DNA from 2 places in the Glutamicibacter sp. NPDC087831 genome. Region 2 is predicted to be linked to the other one. Evidence: riboswitches for the same ligand, from Rfam matches in the RefSeq annotation. Region 2 holds a riboswitch; the other holds the start of a gene.
The links. Region 2 has a riboswitch for thiamine pyrophosphate ahead of thiC (phosphomethylpyrimidine synthase ThiC). Riboswitches for the same ligand answer to the same signal wherever they lie in the genome.

Region 1 (3,761 bases), 150 kb from region 2:
CCACGGTGCCGAAGTTCCCGACACCGCGAGCGCGCCGGGCCAGCGTGAGCGTGGTGAATTCTTCCACCATCAACCCGAGCAATCGCATGCCGGCCAAGGCCCCGAGCACAAACCGGTGGGGTACCTTCAGCTGCTGAGACAGCGCCCCGCCCAAATCGCTTGGATTCGTGGTGGCCAGCAGCAAGATGCACGGGATGGCCAGCGCGAAAGCGCGCAGTCCGGTGGCAATGCCCCCGGCCACCGATCCCTCGGTGATGCTGAAGGCGCCGAATTGGGCGTAGACCATGCCGCTATCCTGGCCCACCAAGGCGATGCCCCACGCCGCAAGGATTCCGGCAATCAGCAGTGGCCACGCGCGCTTGAGGAATTTCAGCGGGCTCAGCCCTGCCAGGGGGAAGAACACCACGGTCGCCACGATCACCACCAGCGCCGAAACCCAATCCAAGGTGGTGATCAACGGCAGTGTTGCCGCAGCCACCGCACCGAGCTTGGCCAGCGGATTGATCTTCGCCAACCAGCTATGCCCTACCGGCGCATCAAGCACCGGCCCCTGTCGCGGGATACCAGCTTCCGGGGTGCCGGCAGTGAGCACCAGGTCCCTTGCTTTGAGCACCGAGGCAAAGTGATCGTCGTGGGTCACAGCAATGATCGCGGTGCCCTGCTGCAATTCCTCAACCAGCAGCCCGGCCAGTTCCCTCCACGTGTTCGCATCCTGCCCGAAGGTCGGTTCGTCGAGGATCAGCACCTGGGGGGATGCGGCCAGAACAGTGGCCACGGACAAGCGCCGCTTCTCGCCCCCGGAGAGGGTGAACGGGTTCGCGTCAGCCAAATGCGCCAGGCCCAAGCGTTCCAGCAACGCGTCCACGCGCGCTTGGACCTGGGCCGGCTCGTATTTCGGCGCATCGGCGCTGCTGGCCTGCGCGCGGCTGGGAGCGAAAGCCAGCTCTTCCCGAACGCTCTGGGTCACGAATTGGTGTTCGGGTTCCTGGAACACCGAACCGATCCGCCCAATCAATGCACCGGCCTTCCAGGCAAACGGGGAGTTGCCCAGACCGTCGGCCAGTTGCGCGGTGGCCGCCAAGCCGCCGTCGGCCGGGACGAGCAATCCGCCCAAGGTCAAGGCCAGCGTCGACTTTCCAGCGCCATTCTCGCCGCGAATCACCGTCGCGGTGCCCGCTTGCACATTCACGTCCACCGCTTGGGTGCGCGGTGCCGTGGCGGTGCGGGCGGATACCAGCTGCTGCGCTTCCAGCAGCGTGGCACCGGCACCGTTCGTTGCCCGGGCCACCTGCGGGAAGTAGCCTGGAATCCACAGCCCGGCAGTAGCCAGCTCCTCGCGCACCGTTTCATCGGTGTACAGCTGCTGCGGGTCCAGATCGTGCGCGACTCCCCCTCCGGGCTGCAGCACGATAACCCGGTCCACATGCTGCGCCCAGGCTTCAATCCGGTGTTCCACGACGACCAGCGTGGCACCGGAAAGCCGGGCGGCGTTCAGCACCGCATCGCGCAAGAGCTCAATGCTCTGCGGGTCCACATTGGCAGTCGGTTCATCGAGCAGCATGACGCTGGGTTCCATGGCCAGAATGCCGGCCAAGGCCAACCGCTGTTTCTGTCCGCCGGAAAGTTGCTGGGTGCGGTGCTCGAAGGACAGCGCACCCAGACCCACAGCGTCCAGCACTTCGGGGATCCGCTGGCGGATCAGTTCGGGATCCATTCCGAGGTTCTCGGCGCCAAAGGCCACGTCATCGGCGACCCTGCTTTGCACTACCTGGGTTTCCGGGTCTTGCTGCATCAAGCCCACCGGGTGGCTCCGGATGAAGGCATCGCTGCCATCTATGAGCAGCCGGCCAGCGACCTGATCGTCCTCATCCGCTTCCAGCAACCCGGCCATCGCGTGCAGCAAGGTTGACTTGCCGGCGCCCGATGGACCGACCAGCAGCACCTTCTCACCGGCGTGGATCACAAGGTCCAGTCCCGAGATGGCAGGATTCTTCCTCTCGGAGTGCTGCCAGCCGAACCCCGTTGCGGTGATGGCGGCACCGCGCTGTGTCAGCGAGGCTGCGCCGGAATTGGCAAAGGAACTCATTTTGCGCTTTCCAGGTGCGCACGCCGGCTCGGCAGGGCGCTCAATGCACCGGTCTTCGCCAGTCCACGCGTGGCCAACCAGGACAGCAGCCCTGCGACGACTACGCCGGAAATGCCGGTGGCGATCACGTGGAAGATCTTCATTCCGGCGGTGTACTCAACGTAGTAGGCCAGGATGTAGGCCTCGGAAATGCCGGCGAACAAGCCGGCGAACAAGCCTGCCAGCAGCGCCACGCCCAGGTTCCACTTGCGGTAGCGGAATGCTGCGAAGACCAGCTCTGCACCCAGGCCCTGGACCAGGCCGGAGATCAGTACGGTCAAGCCGTAGTGCGAGCCGAGCAGCGCTTCAACCACAGCGGCCAGCAGCTCGCAGTAGATTGCGGCGCCTGGCTTGCGGATGATCAGTGCGCCGAGCACCGCCGGGAAGAGCCACATGCCGGTGAGCAACGCGGTGGCTGGCGGGAAAGCCGCAAAGGCGAGCGAGAACAGGCCATAGCCGGCACTCCACGCCCAGAAAATGACCCCTGAAGCGACGGCGATCACCGAGGCGACGACGATATCAACTACACGCCAGCCGGTCCGCTGCTTCGAAACTGTTTCGTTCATTGCTGGTCCTCCTGTGGAAAGGAGGGGAGATGGACGGAATGAGGGCATACTGCCGCGCCTATCCGCATCCGAGATGCTCGACTTCCTTCGCCGGTACTAGCCGGGGCAGGTTCGAGGGTCTGCGATCTATCGCACTCTCAGCGTCTTGCGACTTTTTAAAAGTCTGACGCTCCCCTGTCGGAATAATTACTGCTCCCCCACCATACCGCAGGTATGCTGGGCAGAGGAACGATATGTCAAGAGCTTGATCGCGAGGAAAAAATGGATAAAGTGCAGAAACTTGCCACTACCGGTATCACCGTTGGCGCTGGCATGCTCGGCGGCAAGCTGGTTGATTTCCTTTGGTTGAAGGCAACCGGCAGCAAAGCACCACGCAAGGGCACTGAGGAAGCAGCGGAAGCTTCTTTCCGCCGTGCCTTAGGCTTCGCAGTCGTTTCGGCCCTGGTCGCAGCAATCCTGCAGACGGTGGCTGACCGCAGCGCCAACAAGGTTGTTGCCAAGTTCACCAAGTAAGCTTCGGCGTTGAGCCAAAAGCGGGAGCCGCCCAGAGGGGCGGCTCCCGCTTTTTCTCAATCTTGTTCGTCTGGCGATCCGGTCTTGGAAACCGGGGTGGTTCCGGTCGGCGGTGTTCCGTTGACCTTGTTGACCACGTGGCTCAGCTCATCGGAGAACAGGGTTTCCTTGGCAGCGTGCTTGGTCCGGTAGCCGGAACGGCCAATCATGTGGGCCGAAACCGGTGCGGTCAATAGCTGCATTCCCCAGGCCAGCACGAGTACCGGGACCACAGCCCAGCTGCGCAGGTAAATGGCCAGTCCAGCGAAAATCAGCAGGAAGCCGAGTACCTGCGGTTTGGTCGCTGCATGCATGCGGGTGAGCATGTCCGGGAAGGTCAGCAAGCCGATACCTGCGATCAATGACATCAGGCAGCCAAGGATCAGCAGGACGGCAACGAGGACATCGAGGAAGATTTCCATTAGGCGTTCCTCTGATCCGAAACGAAGCGCGAGACGGTCACCGAACCGATGAACCCGAGCATGCAGGCGGCCACGACGAACAGCAAGTAGTCGGTG
Region 2 (3,761 bases):
AGGCTGGAACTGCACCGGAACCGTACCGCGGGCCGGGCCATAATCTGCTGAGGTGATCCAGGATTTCTGTCCCATTTGATGACAAGACTCGTGCAGTGGCCATCGCAGCTGCCGAGACCGCCCCTTCGCCGGCCGAGCTGCAGCGATTGACGCAGGCTTTCCGCCATGATTTCCAGCGTTTCATGATGGAGTACCAGTTTGCGGTGGACGAGGTGCTGACCAAGGTCTCGATCTTGCGTGAAGAGTTCTTGTATTTGCACAATTACAATCCAATTGAGCACGTCACTTCCCGGGTGAAAACTCCGGAGAGCATCATGCGCAAGGTCTCCCGCCGGAACATCTCCCCGTCCCTGCCTGCCATTCGCGAGAACATCAGCGACATTGCCGGCGTGCGCATTACCTGCAGTTTCGTCAAGGACATCTACAAGGTTCTGAACACGCTAACCTCGCAGAATGACCTGAAGGTCCTCCAAATCAAGGACTACATCAAGAACCCGAAGCCCAACGGCTATAAAAGTGTCCATGCGATCGTGCAGATCCCGGTCTACTTATCCGATGGCCCGGTCGATGTCGTGGTGGAGCTGCAGATCCGTACCATTGCCCAGGATTTCTGGGCAAGCCTGGAACATAAGATCTTCTACAAGTACGAGGGCGAAGTTCCAGAACATCTAGTGCAAGAGCTTGCCGACGCGGCGGCCATGGCGACGAAACTCGACATGCAGATGCAGCGCTTGCATACCGAAGTCCACGGCCATGATGCCAATCAGGCACCGAGCCAAGAGGCGGATTTCGATACGACAGCGATCCAGGGGCTGCTGTCGCTGGCTCAGCAAGCCAAGGACGGGAACCAGGAGAAGGACTTGGATCACTAGCCGTTCATGCCCTCGAAGGACAATGCTGCTTCGGGGCCGGAAACCAAAAAAGATCCTCGGCCGAGGCCGAGGATCTTTGATTTGGTAGCGGCGCCGGGACTCGATCCCGGGACCTCACGATTATGAGTCGTGCGCTCTAACCAGCTGAGCTACGCCGCCACAAGTGAGAAGCAATCCAGTAGAAGCCAAGAATGCTTCTCACTCAGAGCCCCCTGCCGGAATCGATCCGGCGACCTCGTTCTTACCAAGAACGCGCTCTACCACTGAGCTAAGGGGGCAACGAGTAAATACTCTACACGGATTTCCCGGCAAAGAAAAATCGGCGGATCACCCCGGAAAAGACCCGGAGAATTCTGTAAAACCACTAGTCAATGACTATTTATCCTCTTACTCGCTACCCCGGGGACGAAGGGTGGGACAAAAAGTGCCCTGGTGACGATGCTCACGAGAGTGCTCCTCGCGGTCAATCGCGGATTTGCCATGACGCGCAGGATAGGATCCCGCGGATCATCCCCGGTGGCCAAGCATCGAATTACCCCGCTTGGAACTTCGGAACGCTGACACCTTTTCCCACTCCAGAACCCCTGACCGAGCGGCACTTGGGCAACACCCGATCCACCTAGGCGCCCAGGCACGGCTCCGGTGCCCGGCAGCTGGATCCCGGGCCGTGAACCGGGGCGCTGGAAACCGCCAGGAAGGCAACAGCTCCTTGCCGCCCATTCCGGTCTTGAGTAGGAATATTGTGACCTCAGCAACAAATTCCCGACGGATTTTGCAAACCTCAAAAACCTGTGTAAAGTATTTACCTGTTGCCCCCTTAGCTCAGTGGTAGAGCGCGTTCTTGGTAAGAACGAGGTCGCCGGATCGATTCCGGCAGGGGGCTCGAAATAAGAGAGGCAATCTGGTTCCAGATTGCCTCTCTTTTCGTTTATCCCGCAGATGCCGTGTAGCCACTGCGAGCATGGCCCAAGGCGCACCCCAAGCTGCAGCACCGGCTATCGGCCGCGTCTTGCGCCCCGGATTCCAGGTGCCCCCGGCAAGAGTCTCCGGCCAATGAAAAGCATCCTGGCCCGCCACAGCCGGCCCTTCCCACTTCCTTGATGTCAGGCCCTGACCACTGGGTTTGCGTTTTCTCCTCGCAAGCGTGCTAAGTTGTTCGCGACCACACGGGTGCCCTGGCAAGGGCTGAGATCGGGCTATCGCCGTCCGCGACCGTTGAACCTGTCCGGGTAATGCCGGCGAAGGAAGTGAGTTTCCCCAGTGGAACAAATTGAACAGCACCCTGCCCACACCCTTGCCTACCGTGAATCTGCGGGAATTTCTGTTCCCGTCACGCAGATCCAATTGGCAGACTCCCCCAATGGACAGCCCAACGAGCCGCTGGCGGTATATCGCACCAGCGGACCGGGAAGCGAGCCCACCCAAGGCCTGCAACCCTTCCGCGAGCGGTGGATCCTGGAACGCGGGGACGTGGAAACCTATGCAGGCCGCGAACGCAACCTGCACGACGACGGACGCTCAGCGGTCCGCCGCGGCACGGCCAGCGCGGAATGGGCCGGACGCTCAGCCCCGCCACTGCGGGCCGTTGGCGGAGCCCGCGTGACGCAGATGCACTATGCGCGTGCCGGGATCATCACCCCGGAAATGCGCTATGTGGCCCTGCGCGAGGAATGCGATGTCGAGCTGGTGCGCAGCGAGCTCGCGGCCGGGCGAGCCATCATCCCGGCGAACATCAACCACCCGGAATCCGAGCCGATGATCATCGGCAAGGCGTTCCTGGTCAAGATCAATGCGAATATCGGCAACTCGGCGGTGACCAGCTCCATCGCAGAAGAAGTCTCCAAGCTCCAGTGGGCGGCCAAATGGGGCGCGGACACGGTAATGGACCTGTCCACCGGAGATGACATCCACACCACCCGCGAGTGGATCATCCGCAACTCCCCGGTCCCCATCGGCACCGTGCCGATCTACCAGGCGTTGGAGAAGGTCAACGGCGAAGCCAACGAACTGACCTGGGAGATCTTCCGCGACACCGTCATTGAGCAGTGCGAGCAGGGCGTGGACTACATGACCATCCACGCCGGGGTGCTGCTGCGCTACATCCCGCTGACCGCCAACCGGGTCACCGGCATGGTCTCGCGTGGCGGGTCCATCATGGCCGGCTGGTGCTTGGCGCACCACCAGGAGAATTTCCTGTACACCCACTTCGATCAGCTGTGCGAGATCTTCGCGCAGTACGACGTGGCCTTCTCGCTGGGCGACGGGCTGCGCCCGGGCTCCATCGCAGATGCGAACGACGCCGCCCAGTTCGCCGAGCTGGACACCCTGGCCGAGCTGACCAAGCGCGCCTGGAAGTACGATGTGCAGGTGATGGTCGAAGGCCCGGGGCATATCCCGTTCCATCTGGTGCGCGAGAATGTGGAACGCCAGCAGCAGCTGTGCGACGGGGCGCCGTTCTATACCCTGGGCCCGCTGGTCACCGACATCGCCCCGGGCTACGACCACATCACCAGCGCCATTGGCGCCACGGAGATCGCACGGTACGGGACCGCGATGCTCTGCTACGTCACCCCCAAGGAGCATCTGGGACTGCCCAACCGGGATGATGTGAAGACCGGGGTGATCACCTACAAGATCGCTGCGCACGCCGCCGATCTGGCCAAGGGCCACCCGGGTGCCACAGCGCGGGATGATGCGCTGAGCAAGGCGCGCTTCGAATTCCGCTGGAATGACCAGTTCGCGTTGTCCCTTGACCCGGTCACCGCGCAGGAATTCCATGATGAGACCTTGCCGGCCGAGCCGGCCAAGACCGCCCACTTCTGCTCCATGTGCGGGCCGAAGTTCTGCTCCATGCGCATCTCCCAGGATATCCGCGACGAGTACGGCTCG

Region 1: linked by a shared signal. The riboswitch ahead of ACIOJF_RS00365 (ECF transporter S component) and the one ahead of thiC (phosphomethylpyrimidine synthase ThiC) in region 2 are both predicted to bind thiamine pyrophosphate.

What each region holds. Positions count from the first base shown of each region.
Region 1 is NZ_JBIUVH010000001.1:74,561-78,321, reverse strand. It holds gene ACIOJF_RS00370 (ATP-binding cassette domain-containing protein) at 1-2,086, opposite strand, end outside; gene ACIOJF_RS00365 (ECF transporter S component) at 2,083-2,691, opposite strand; TPP riboswitch at 2,757-2,877, opposite strand; gene ACIOJF_RS00360 (DUF4235 domain-containing protein) at 2,962-3,204, shown strand; gene mnhG (monovalent cation/H(+) antiporter subunit G) at 3,261-3,665, opposite strand; gene ACIOJF_RS00350 (monovalent cation/H+ antiporter complex subunit F) at 3,665-3,761, opposite strand, start outside.
Region 2 is NZ_JBIUVH010000001.1:224,366-228,126, reverse strand. It holds gene ACIOJF_RS01085 (GTP pyrophosphokinase family protein) at 96-872, shown strand; tRNA gene ACIOJF_RS01080 (tRNA-Met) at 955-1,031, opposite strand; tRNA gene ACIOJF_RS01075 (tRNA-Thr) at 1,079-1,150, opposite strand; tRNA gene ACIOJF_RS01070 (tRNA-Thr) at 1,684-1,755, shown strand; TPP riboswitch at 2,029-2,136, shown strand; gene thiC (phosphomethylpyrimidine synthase ThiC) at 2,133-3,761, shown strand, end outside.